2 regions of the Streptomyces sp. NPDC000983 genome follow, and region 1 is predicted to be linked to the other one. Evidence: riboswitches for the same ligand, from Rfam matches in the RefSeq annotation. Region 1 holds a riboswitch; the other holds the start of a gene.
The links. A riboswitch is a leader RNA that binds a small molecule or an ion and turns the genes downstream of it on or off. The one in region 1 is predicted to bind glycine.
Positions count from the first base shown of each region.

Region 2: linked by a shared signal. The riboswitch ahead of gcvP (aminomethyl-transferring glycine dehydrogenase) and the one ahead of gcvT (glycine cleavage system aminomethyltransferase GcvT) in region 1 are both predicted to bind glycine.

Region 1 covers NZ_JBEPBM010000007.1:26,409-32,615, reverse strand. Annotated here, with positions in the region: gene ABT296_RS10050 (ABC transporter substrate-binding protein) at 1-250, opposite strand, end outside; gene ABT296_RS10045 (ABC transporter permease) at 309-1,304, opposite strand; gene ABT296_RS10040 (enhanced serine sensitivity protein SseB C-terminal domain-containing protein) at 1,708-2,496, opposite strand; gene ABT296_RS10035 (enhanced serine sensitivity protein SseB) at 2,654-3,445, opposite strand; gene ABT296_RS10030 (AAA family ATPase) at 3,514-4,188, opposite strand; glycine riboswitch at 4,358-4,453, shown strand; glycine riboswitch at 4,454-4,559, shown strand; gene gcvT (glycine cleavage system aminomethyltransferase GcvT) at 4,604-5,737, shown strand; gene gcvH (glycine cleavage system protein GcvH) at 5,836-6,207, shown strand, end outside.
Region 2 covers NZ_JBEPBM010000016.1:9,898-16,104, forward strand. Annotated here, with positions in the region: gene ABT296_RS19635 (DNA polymerase IV) at 1-452, shown strand, start outside; gene ABT296_RS19640 (PRC-barrel domain-containing protein) at 541-915, opposite strand; glycine riboswitch at 1,029-1,125, shown strand; gene gcvP (aminomethyl-transferring glycine dehydrogenase) at 1,302-4,187, shown strand; gene ABT296_RS19650 (TOBE domain-containing protein) at 4,258-4,677, opposite strand; gene ABT296_RS19655 (TOBE domain-containing protein) at 4,772-5,170, opposite strand; gene kdpF (K(+)-transporting ATPase subunit F) at 5,505-5,594, shown strand; gene kdpA (potassium-transporting ATPase subunit KdpA) at 5,603-6,207, shown strand, end outside.

The DNA of each region.
Region 1 (6,207 bases):
TGAGGTTGAACATGTAGCCGTAGTAGGTGTTGCCCGGGTCGAAGGAGTCCGGCACGTCCGAGTACTCGTACGTGACGGTGCCCCCCTTCGCGGTGGAGGCGTTGACGACACCCTTGGTAGCCGCGTCGGCGCCGGCCGACTTGTTGCTGCCGTCGCCGTTGTCCTTGTTGTCATCGGCCTTGCTGCAGCCTGAAAGAACCAGGCTCACGGTGCCGATGGCCGCGATGGCGGCCAGCGCTGACCTTCGCATGATGGTCTGCTTCCCCTCCATAGTTGGAAACTTGATGGGCTCTTGACGCGGCCGCACGTCAGCGGCTGCGCGGGTCGAGAGCGTCACGGAGTCCGTCGCCGAGCAGGTTGAAGGCCAGGACGGTGACGAAGATGGCGAGGCCGGGCACGATCATGAACTGCGGGTCGACCTCGTAGAAGTCGACCGCCTCGTTGAGCATGCCGCCCCACGACGCCTGCGGGGGCTGGATGCCGACGCCGAGGAAGCTCAGGCTGGCCTCGAAGAGAATGTTCGTCGGGATGAGCAGCGTCGAGTAGACGATGATCGGGCCGACCAGGTTCGGCAGCAGTTCCCGGAAGAGGATGTACGGCCCCTTGGCGCCCATGCCGCGGGAGGCGTCGACGAACTCGCGCTCCCTGAGTGCCATGGTCTGGCCGCGGACGATGCGGCCCAGGTACGGCCAGTTGAAGAAGCCGATGATGAAGATCAGCACGGTGATGTGGAGCGGCAGGCCCTCCAGGCCGAACGCACCGCCCTGCAGCGTCGCCGAGATGGAGATGGCGAACAGCAGCAGCGGGAAGGCGAGGAAGGTGTCCATCAGCCGGCTGATGATCGCGTCCACGCGTCCGCCGTAGTAGCCGGCGATCACACCGAGGACGGTGCCGATGGTGTTCGACAGGATGGTCGCCCCGAACGCCACGACCAGGGAGACCCAGGAGCCTTCCAGGATGCGGGTGGCGATGTCGCGCCCGAACTTGGGCTCGACGCCCAGCGGGTGGTCCATGCTCATCCCGCCGAAGTCACCCGTCGGCAGGGAGGTGTTGGGGTCGATCAGGTCCTGGTTGAAGGCGTTGGGGTCCAGACCGAACATCGCCTGGATGGGTCGGGACAGCACCGCGAGGAGCACCAGGAGGACCACGATGACGCCGCCGACCACGGCGGCCTTGTCCTTCTTGAACCGGGTCCAGGCGATCTGTCCAAGGGAACGGCCCTCGATCTTCGCCTTGTCGGCGCCGACGAGCACAGCCTCCGGCTGCGCCTCGGCTGTCCCGGTGGTCTCGATCGGTGCGGTCACAGTGACCCGACCCCTCTCGCCGGTGGTGACCGGCCTACGCCTGCCGCTGTCAGCGGCTTTGTTTCATTCAGTGGGCCGGGCGGCGGTCGCAGATGATGCGCCCCGCTGGCCCGGCTGCAGTTCGACTCGCGTCGATCACAGGATCACTAATCCTATGTACGAATCGGGAGTCTTCAGCGTCATTGCGATCACCCGCCAGATCTGACGGCGAAAGTATGCGCAACCGTGATGCTTAAAGTGGGATTCCGTTATCCGAACGGCAGACAACGATGGGCGGACGTGGGGGAGTTATGAGATTTCGGACATTTGCCGATTTTCACCGTCATCTACGCGCGCAGAAATGTGCGGGGTGCGTGGAGACCTCAAGGTGTTCGCTTCACCGCCGACGGCTGGTTTCACACCGTCAGTAACCGCCGTGCACGGGTGGGTAGCCGTAGCCAGCGGCGGGCGCCTGGGCCGCGTGTGCCTCACGGTCGTAGAACGGCCGGGCGCTCGCCCGCATCCACAGGGCGACCGGGTCGAACTCGTCGGACATGGCCACGGTCGACACCGGCAGCCCGTCCGGGACGGCGCCGATGGACTGCTGCATCATCGCGCGTACCGAGTCCACGGCCTGCGGGCTGGTGTCGTACACCTCCAGGCCGATGGCGAGATACGGCGCCCCGAGCGCCGGCTGCACCCAGGCGCGGCGCAGGGCGCGCACGGCGGGGGTGCGGTGGGCGTTCTGCGCGAGCAGGGCGTAGAAGTGCGGGATCTCGATGCCGGGCTCCGAGAGGCGGAGCGGGCCGGCGGGCTGGCGGTCGAGGCCGGTGGCGATCCGGCGCAGATCCAGCCACGGGATGCCGACGCCGCCGCCTTGGGCGTGCGGGTTCAGCCAGAGGCCGAAGTGGTCGGGGTAGAGGGTGCGGGCGACGTCGAGTCCGTCGACGACCTCGTAACTGCGGTTCCAGCCACTGGCCGACAGCTCCTGCGCGGAGGTGACACAGGGGGCGTAGCCGTGGCCGTCGACCTCCATGTTCCCGTACTGGGCGTCGGGGGAGCCGGACTGGCCGTGCCAGAGCAGCATCCAGATCTGACCGGAGTGAGGGGTCGCGAGCGCGCGCAGGAGCGCCTCGTAGGCGTCGTACCGCCCGGGCGTGACCTGGCGCAGCATGTGCTCGACCTGCCCGGCCGCGATGCCGCTGGCGCTCACCTGTACCGCCCCTTCATTTTTCTCCGACCGAGCCGTTGGCCTAGCTTAAGCCCGCCTACGGGGGTGGGAGTTGCTCCGGTGCCGCGTCCGCGGCTTCGCGCCCGCGCGGCACAGCCGCACATCGACGCGGCCCCGCGCCCCTTCCAGGGCGGCTCCGCTAGCCCCGTGTGTAGAAGGGGCGGACGTTCTCGCGCATCCAGATCGACACCGGGTCCTGGGCCGCCATGTCCAGCAGGATGAGGTTGACCTGCCAGTTCGTGGGGACCCTGCCCAGGGCTCGACCGAGGGCGTCCATGGGGGCCGTGCGCAGGTCGCCCTCCCAGTCGGAGAGTTCCACGCCCACGAACATCACCGGATCCGCCGTCTCGACGGCGGCGAGGCAGCGGCGGGCGGTGGTGACCACACCGGTCGCCGAGAACTCCGCCGAGGCCGCGGCGAGGAAGTCGACGGGATCGTCCTGCCAGTCCGGTTCGTAGAGCTTGACCCGCCCGCCGCTCGCGGGACCGTCCAGGGGCGTACGGCCCACCCGGCACAGCTCCGCCACCGCCGGGGGCGGCAGGGGGATGCCGACCACGCCGTCCGGATTGAGGGCGATGCCCACCTGCGGGGGCAGGCCCCGCGCGAACTCCACCGCCGGGGCGATCGTGAACGACATGTGGGAGCCGACGACCTGGCGGAACTGCTGCTCGGAGCTGAAGACCGGCACGAACGCCTGGCCCTGGATCTCCAGTGTGGGCAGGTCCAGCGGGCCGCTGTCCGGCCCGCCCCCCGAGGGCAGCGGGACCCAGAGGTAGCTGCGCCCGAGGACCTCGATGATCCGGCCGCCCGCCGAGGGCACGCCGAGGGAGGCGGAGAGCACCTCCTCCAGCTCGTTGCCGGGCCATCCGCCGTGCGGATGGGGGTGCGCCTGTGCCGGGAAGTCCGCGGGGAGATCCGCCGGGAAGTCCATCTCTTCGACCGCCTGCCGTGAACCGCTGTTGTGGCTCAAAAGGCTAGCGCCTGCCGGGCGCCCCCGGATCAGCCCGTGAACGCGATCCGCCGCAGCGCGCTCGCCGCCTCCCGGTCGACCAGCACCGCCGACCCGCACCCCGGGGGCAGTTCGCCCTCCTCCACCGCGCGCAGCATCCGCCCCGCCGCCGAGCGGTGCCGCAGGAAGGCGTACCGCGAGACGCCGCGTCCGCGCTCGCGCTGGCCCTGGAGCGCCTGGTCGGGGGTGACGTCGAGGAGCAGCAGGTGCAGGGTGCCGCCGCGGCGCCGGGCCTCGCGGGCGAGCCAGCCGCGCACCCAGGCCTGGGTGCCGCAGTCGTGCACGACGACGCCCTCGCCGGAGCGCAGGGCGCGCCAGAGGCCGGCGTAGTGGGCGAGGCGGACGAGGGGGCGGTAGACGGCGTAGGGCAGGCGGGCGGGCATCCGGGCGTCCCAGCGGTCGCGGGTGTCCTGGGAGTCGATCCGCGGGCCCTTCACGGTGCGCCGCATCAGGGTGGACTTGCCGCTGCCGGGCAGGCCGGTGATCACCACGAGGTCCTTGGGGCCGAAGAGCAGGGCGTGCGGGCTGCGGCCCGCCCGCTCCCGCAGGTCGCGGACGACGCGGGCGGGGACCGCGCCGCGGGCCTCGGCGGACGGGGCCGCGGTCTGCTCGGGCAGTGCGATGCCCGAGGTCGTCGCACAGGCCGTGGTCCTGTTCACCGTCATCGTCCTCCTCCGGGGTCGGGAGCCCCCTTCCCATCGAACGTAAAGAGAAGGTAATGGGCGATCTTCAGCGATTTCGTGTGCGTACCGCCACAAGCCGGTTACAGATGCGGCCTGCCCCGATACCCCTCGGCCATGCAATGATGTCCGCGCCAACTGCATACCGGCCGTTCGAATCCGCGCGGGAGAGTTCCCAGCCTTCTGCTGGGACGCCGAAGGAGCAAGTCCCTCCCTTGAATCTCTCAGGCCCCCTTACCGCGCGGGCGAGGCACATCTGAAAAGCGGGCCCCTCAAGCGGTGGCCCCACCCAAGGTGCAAGCCATGTCCAGACGGTCATGGCGAACCTCTCAGGTTCCGATGACAGATGGGGAGGAAAGACCTCGCCCTCGCCTGTCATGCCCTGGGAGACGACCGACCGATGAGCAGTACCGAACCCCGCCGTACCGCCCTCGACGCCCTGCACCGCTCGCTCGGCGCGACGATGACCGACTTCGCCGGCTGGGACATGCCGCTGCGCTACGGCTCCGAGCGCGACGAGCACAACGCCGTGCGCACGCGGGCCGGCCTGTTCGACCTCTCCCACATGGGTGAGATCACCGTGACCGGCCCGCAGGCCGCCGAACTGCTGAACTTCGCGCTGGTCGGCAACATCGCCACCATCGGCACCGGCCGCGCCCGCTACACCATGATCTGCCAGGCCGACGGCGGCATCCTGGACGACCTGATCGTCTACCGGCTGGCCGGGACCGAGGCCGGTTCCCCCACCTACATGGTCGTCGCCAACGCCTCCAACGCCCAGGTCGTCCTGGACGCGCTGGTGGACCGTGCCGCCGGTTTCGACGCCGAGGTCCGCGACGACCGGGACGCCTACGCGCTGCTCGCCGTCCAGGGCCCCGAGTCCCCCGGCATCCTGAAGTCGCTCACCGACGCCGACCTCGACGGCCTGAAGTACTACGCCGGGCTCCCCGGCGAGGTCGCGGGCGTCCCGGCGCTGATCGCCCGCACCGGCTACACCGGCGAGGACGGCTTCGAGCTGTTCGTGAAGCCCGAGCACGCCGTCGAGCTGTGGCAGGCGCTGACCGAGGCGGGCGCGGGCGCCGGCCTGGTCCCCTGCGGCCTGTCCTGCCGGGACACGCTGCGCCTGGAGGCGGGCATGCCGCTGTACGGGCACGAGCTGACGACCTCGCTGACGCCGTTCGACGCCGGGCTCGGCCGGGTGGTCAAGTTCGAGAAGGAGGGCGACTTCGTCGGGCGCGAGGCGCTCACCGAGGCCGCCGCGAAGGCCGAGCAGAACCCGCCGCGGGTCCTGGTCGGGCTGATCGCCGAGGGCCGCCGGGTCCCGCGCGCCGGGTACCAGGTCGTCGCCGACGGCCGGGTCGTCGGCGAGATCACCTCCGGCGCCCCCTCCCCCACCCTGGGCAGGCCGATCGCCATGGCCTACGTCGACGCCGCGCACGCCGCGCCGGGCACCGCCGGGGTCGGCGTGGACATCCGGGGCAGCCACGAGCCGTACGAAGTCGTGGCGCTGCCGTTCTACAAGCGCAAGAAGTAGTAGCCGTAGGTGATGCTGAGCACATCACCGCTGCTCACGCACGCCCACGGCGGTCCCCCCTTCATCAGCACCTCCCCGCGTACAGGAGAATTCAGGCCATGAGCAACCCCCAGCAGCTGCGGTACAGCAAGGAGCACGAGTGGCTGTCGGTCGCCGAGGACGGCGTCTCGACGATCGGCATCACGGAGTTCGCGGCCAACGCGCTCGGTGACGTCGTCTACGCCCAGCTCCCCGAGGCCGGCTCCACGGTGATCGCGGGCGAGTCCTGCGGCGAACTGGAGTCCACCAAGTCGGTCAGCGACCTGTACTCCCCGGTCTCGGGCGAGGTCACCGAGATCAACGAGGACGTGGTGAACGACCCGTCGCTGGTGAACTCGGAGCCCTTCGAGGGCGGCTGGCTGTTCAAGGTCCGCGTCGCGGAGGAGCCGGCCGACCTGCTCTCCGCCGACGAGTACACCGCTTTTTCCGCC
Region 2 (6,207 bases), on a different contig from region 1:
CGGCGGTGGTGCGGGAAGCGGCCGCGCGGCTGCTGGAGTCGGTGGACACCACCGGGGGTGTGCGGCTGCTGGGGGTCGGGGTCAGCGGGCTCGCCGACTACACGCAGGAGGACCTGTTCGCGCAGGCAGCGGGGGAGCTGGAGACGGCGCGCGAAACGGCGGAGGAGGGCGAGCGGGAGCCCGGCGGGCCGGGGGAGGCCGAGGTGCCGGGGGAGCGGCGGTGGCCCGCCGGCCATGACGTCAGGCACGCCGAGTACGGGCACGGCTGGGTGCAGGGCAGCGGGCTCGGGCGGGTAACGGTGCGGTTCGAGACGCCGGCCTCGGAGGTGGGGCGGGTGCGGACGTTCCGGGTGGACGATCCGGCGCTGGCGGTGGCGGAGCCGTTGCCGCTGGTGGAGGCGGAGCCCGGGGTCGGGATGGACGGTGTCGCCGTGGACGGGGCGCACGCCTGAGCCGCGGACGGCAGGACGGAACGCGTGGGCGGGGGCCCGTGTGCCACCCGTTCGGCTCGGCGGCGCGACGGCAGGGCGCGTGCGCGGGTCAGGTGTCCTTGTCCTCGGTGCCCGCCAGGTTGCCGAAGTCGTGGTCCGGGGGCGGGGGTGACGTGATGTCCAGACCGTAGTGGTGGTAGAGCTGGAGTTCCTGTTCGGGGGAGAGGTGGCGGCCCACCCCGAAGTCGGGGGCGTCCTTGATCAGGGCGCGTTCGAAGGGGACGTGCAGGGTGCCCTCGACCAGTTCGCTGGGCTCCAGGGGGACGAAGGCGTCCCTGCTGAACAGGCCGGTGCGTATGGCGGCCCACTCCGGTATGCCGGTCGCGTCGTCGAGGTAGATCTCGTCGATCGTGCCGATCTTCGTGCCGTTCTGGTCGAAGGCCTTGCGGCCGATCAGGTTGCGCGGATCGATGTCGGTCTGCACGGGCCCTCCACTTGCTCGCGAATCATCCGTAAGCACTACAAAAGAGCACATCGGGTGAGGCGGCCACTCGAACGCCTGGACGTTGACCTCGCTGGTACGCTTCAAGCGGCTGCTGACCCCGTGCGGGAGAGTCCTTCGGACACCATCCGGAGGCGCCGAAGGAGCAAATCCTCCCCGGAATCTCTCAGGCCCACGTACCGCACGGACGAGGTCACTCTGGAAAGCAGAGCGGGTGTCGACGGTGTCCGCTCTCACCGACGGTGAAAGCCGGGTGCCCTTCGGGACCCCGGTGAAGCTCTCAGGTTGAGATGACAGAGGGGGAGGCCGTCCGGGTACCCGTGCCGTGGTGCCCCCCACCGGTCGCGTCAGACCAGGAGGCCTCCGCAATGACCGCCCACCGCATTCCTCTCTCCGAGCTCGAGTCGGGCATCCCCTTCGAGCAGCGTCACATCGGACCTGACCAGGAAGCCCGGGCCAAGATGCTCGCCCAGGTCGGATACGGCTCGCTGGACGAGCTCACCGCCGCCGCGGTACCGGATGTGATCAAGAACGCCGACTCGCTCGCGCTGCCGGGCGCCCGGACCGAGGCCGAGGTGCTCGCCGAGCTGCGGTCGCTCGCCGACCGCAACCAGGTGCTCGACTCCATGATCGGGCTCGGCTACTACGGCACCTTCACCCCGCCGGTGATCCTGCGCAACGTGATGGAGAACCCGTCCTGGTACACGGCCTACACGCCGTACCAGCCGGAGATCTCGCAGGGGCGCCTGGAGGCGCTGCTGAACTTCCAGACGATGGTCGCCGAGCTCACCGGGCTGCCCACCTCCGGGGCCTCGCTGCTCGACGAGGGGACGGCCGCCGCCGAGGCCATGGCGCTGTCCCGGCGCATGGGCAGGAACAAGAAGGGCCTGTTCCTGATCGACGCGGACGCGCTGCCGCAGACCATCGCGGTGATCGAGACGCGCGCCGAGCCGACCGGCGTCGAGGTCGTCGTCGCCGACCTCAGCGACGGCATCCCGGCCGAGATCGCCGCGCGTGAGATCAACGGCGTGCTGATCCAGTACCCGGGCGCCTCCGGTGCCGTGCGGGACATCAAGCCCGTCATCGAGCAGGCCCACGGACTCGGCGCGCTCGTCACCGTCGCCGCCGACCTGCTCGCCCTGACGCTGCTGACCTCGCCGGGTGCGCTCGGCGCGGACATCGCCGTCGGCACCACGCAGCGGTTCGGTGTCCCCATGGGCTTCGGCGGCCCGCACGCCGGTTACATGGCCGTCCACGAGAAGTTCGCGCGCAGCCTGCCCGGACGGCTCGTCGGGGTCTCCGTGGACGCAGACGGCAACAAGGCGTACCGGCTGGCGCTGCAGACGCGTGAGCAGCACATCCGCCGGGAGAAGGCGACCAGCAACATCTGCACCGCGCAGGTGCTGCTCGCCGTCATGGCCGGCATGTACGCCGTCTACCACGGGCCCGAGGGCCTCAAGGGCATCGCCCGGCGCGTCCACCGGTACGCCGCGATCCTTGCCGCCGGGCTCACCGCGGGCGGGGTCGAGGTCGTGCACGGCGCCTACTTCGACACCGTCACCGCGCGGGTGCCCGGACGGGCCGCCGAGGTCGTCGCCGCGGCCCGCGACAACGGCGTCAACCTGCACCTCGTCGACGCCGACCACGTCTCCGCGGCCTGCGACGAGACCACCGGCCGGGCCCAGCTCGCCGCCGTGTGGAGCGCCTTCGGGGTCGAGGGCGACGTCGAGGCGCTGGACGCGGCCGCCGCCGACGCGCTGCCCGAGGGCCTGGTGCGCGAGGACGCGTTCCTCACCCACCCGGTCTTCCACCAGCACCGCTCCGAGACGGCCATGCTGCGCTACCTGCGCCGGCTCGCCGACCGTGACTACGCGCTGGACCGCGGCATGATCCCGCTGGGCTCCTGCACCATGAAGCTCAACGCGACGACCGAGATGGAGCCGGTCACCTGGCCCGAGTTCGGGCAGCTGCACCCCTTCGCGCCCGAGGAGCAGGCCGGGGGCTACCTCACGCTCATCCGCGAGCTGGAGGACCGCCTCGCCGAGGTCACCGGGTACGACAGGGTCAGCCTCCAGCCGAACGCCGGCTCGCAGGGCGAACTGGCCGGACTGCTGGCCGTGCGCGGCTACCACCGCGCCAACGGCGACCTGCAGCGCACCGTCTGCCTGATCCCGTCCTCCGCGCACGGCACCAACGCGGCCAGCGCCGTGATGGCCGGCATGAAGGTCGTCGTGGTCAGGACCGCCGAGGACGGCGAGATCGACGTCGAGGACCTGCGGGCCAAGATCGAGCAGTACCGGGACGAGCTGTCGGTGCTGATGATCACGTACCCGTCGACGCACGGTGTGTTCGAGGAGCACGTGGCGGACATCTGCGCCCAGGTGCACGAGGCCGGCGGGCAGGTCTACGTCGACGGGGCCAACCTCAACGCGCTCGTGGGGCTGGCCAAGCCCGGCCACTTCGGCGGCGACGTCTCGCACCTCAACCTGCACAAGACCTTCTGCATCCCGCACGGCGGCGGCGGTCCGGGCGTCGGTCCGGTGGGTGTGCGGGCGCACCTGGCGCCGTATCTGCCGAACCACCCCATGCAGCCGAGCGCCGGGCCCGAGACCGGGGTCGGGCCGATCTCGGCGGCGCCGTGGGGTTCCGCGGGCATCCTGCCGATCTCGTGGTCGTACGTGCGGCTGATGGGCGGCGAGGGGCTCAAGCGGGCCACGCAGGTCGCGGTGCTCAGCGCCAACTACATCGCCAAGCGGCTGGAGCCGCACTTCCCGGTGCTCTACACCGGTCCGGGCGGGCTGGTCGCGCACGAGTGCATCATCGACCTGCGGCCGCTGACCAAGGCGACCGGCGTCAGCGTCGACGACGTGGCCAAGCGCCTGATCGACTACGGCTTCCACGCGCCGACGATGTCCTTCCCGGTGGCCGGCACGCTGATGATCGAGCCGACCGAGTCCGAGGACCTGATCGAGCTGGACCGTTTCTGCGAGGCGATGATCGCCATTCGCGGGGAGATCGAGAAGGTCGGCTCCGGCGAGTGGGCCGAGGACGACAACCCGCTGCGCAACGCCCCGCACACCGCCGCTTCGCTGGGCGGGGCGTGGGAGCACGGGTACAGCCGTGAGGACGCCGTCTTCCCGGCCGGGGTCTCGGCGGCCGACAAGTACTGGCCGCCGGTGCGCCGGATCGACCAGGCCTTCGGTGACCGCAACCTCGTGTGCTCCTGCCCGCCGCTGGACGCCTACGAGGACTGATCGGCGGTAGTCGAAGTCGAGTGAAGGGCTCCGCCCGGGCTGTTGTGGCCCGGGCGGAGCCCTTTTCGTGTCAGGGGGTGGCCAGGGAGACCTCGGTCGACTTGATCAGGGCGACGACGGGGGTGCCGGGGGTCAGGCCCAGTTCGGTGGCCGCGTCGGTGGTGATGGCGGAGGTGAGTTCGCCGCCGGTCGTCGTGATGCGCACGGTGGTCATCGCGCCGCCCGTGGCGATCCCGCTCACCGTGCCCGGGAGTTGGTTGCGGATCGACAGGCCCGTCACGGGGGCCGTGGCCAGGGAGACCTCCGTCGACTTCACCAGGGCGCGGACCTTCGAGCCCGGGGTGAGGGAGAGGTCCTCGGCCGCCTCCCGGGTGATCGCGGCGGTGAGGTGGTGACCTCCGGGGAGGTCCACCCCGACCGTCGCCATGACCTCGCCGGGGGTGACGGCGGTGACGGTGCCGGGCAGCTGGTTGCGGATGCTCAGGGGCATGGGGCGCCTCGCCTTCGGGCGGAACGGGGGCGTCCCACGGTAGTCGGGTGGGGGTTTTGATCCCGGTATGTACGCGAGTGTGCGTCGCCGGGTGTCAGGTGCGGTCGATGTGTACGTTTGTCGACTTCACCCGGGCCGTGGCCTCCATGCCGACCTCCAGTCCCAGCTCCTCCACGGCCTCGCGGGTCAGCAGCGACACCAGTCGGTGGGGGCCCGCCTGGATCTCCACCTGCGCCGCCACGTCGCCAAGTTTGATCGCGGTGACGATGCCGGGAAAGGCGTTGCGGACGGAGGTGTACGAGGTCTCCTCGTCGGGCGTGGCGGACGCTTTGGCCAGTTCCACCGAGAACGCGGCCAGGTCCCGTCCGTCGATGAGGCGCCGGCCGCTGTCGTCGCGGTGGGTGGCCACCCGGCCCGCGTCCGCCCAGCGGCGGGCGGTGTCGGGGCTGACGCCGAGGAGTCGTGCGGCCTGGCCGATGGTGTAGGACTGCATGCCGGTCACGATAGGGCGTCGGCCCGGCGGCCCCCGCGCGAGGACGCACCGCGGACCGGGGCCGTGGGGGAGTGGGGGCGGCCTTGCCCCTGGTCAGCGGTCGTGTGACGGAGTGGGCGGCGGTGCCGTAAGAGACCCGTCAAAGGCGAGCCCTGCTCCGTAAGGGAGCCGTCAACGGCGGTCGTTTCCGGTCACAGCAGAGGTTTCCTTCAATCGTCCCTCTCCGACCGAACCTCACACTCCAGGAGCTCACGATGGCCGATCTGGCCTTCGTCGTCACCACGATCGCGGCTGTCGCGCTGGTGGTCCTCGTCGCCAAGGGGGTGGCGAAGCTGTGACCGCCGAGAACATCGTCGGCCTGGTGGTCGCCGTCGCCCTGCTGGGCTATCTCGTCCTCGCCCTTGTCTTCCCGGAGAGGTTCTGAGAACAGCCATGGGTCCCGTACTCGCCGGCGTCCTCCAGCTGACCGCACTCATAGCGGCGCTGGCGCTCGCCCACGTCCCCCTCGGCAACCACATGGCCAGGGTGTACACCTCCGACCGGCACTGGCGGGTGGAGAGGTGGATCTACAAGGGGATCGGAGCCGACCCCGACACCCGCATGCGCTGGCCCGCGTATCTGCGCGGGGTGCTCGCCTTCTCCGTGGTCGGCATCCTCTTCCTCTACGCGCTCCAGCGGCTCCAGGGCGTCCTGCCCGGCTCCCTGGGCTTCGCCTCGATCGACCCGGACCAGGCGTTCAACACGGCCGTGTCGTTCGTGACCAACACCAACTGGCAGTCGTACTACGGCGAGCAGGCCATGGGCCACGTCGTGCAGACCGCCGGCCTCGCCGTGCAGAACTTCGTCTCCGCGGCCGTCGGCATCGCCGTCGCGGTCGCCCTCGTCCGGGGCTTCGCAGGCTCCCGCACCGGTGAACTCGGCAACTTCTGGGCCGATCTGGTGCGCGGCACCGTCCGCATCCTGGTGCCCCTCGCGGCCGTGGCCGCGGTCGTGCTCGTCGCCTGCGGTGTCATCCAGAACTTCGCCGGAATCCACGG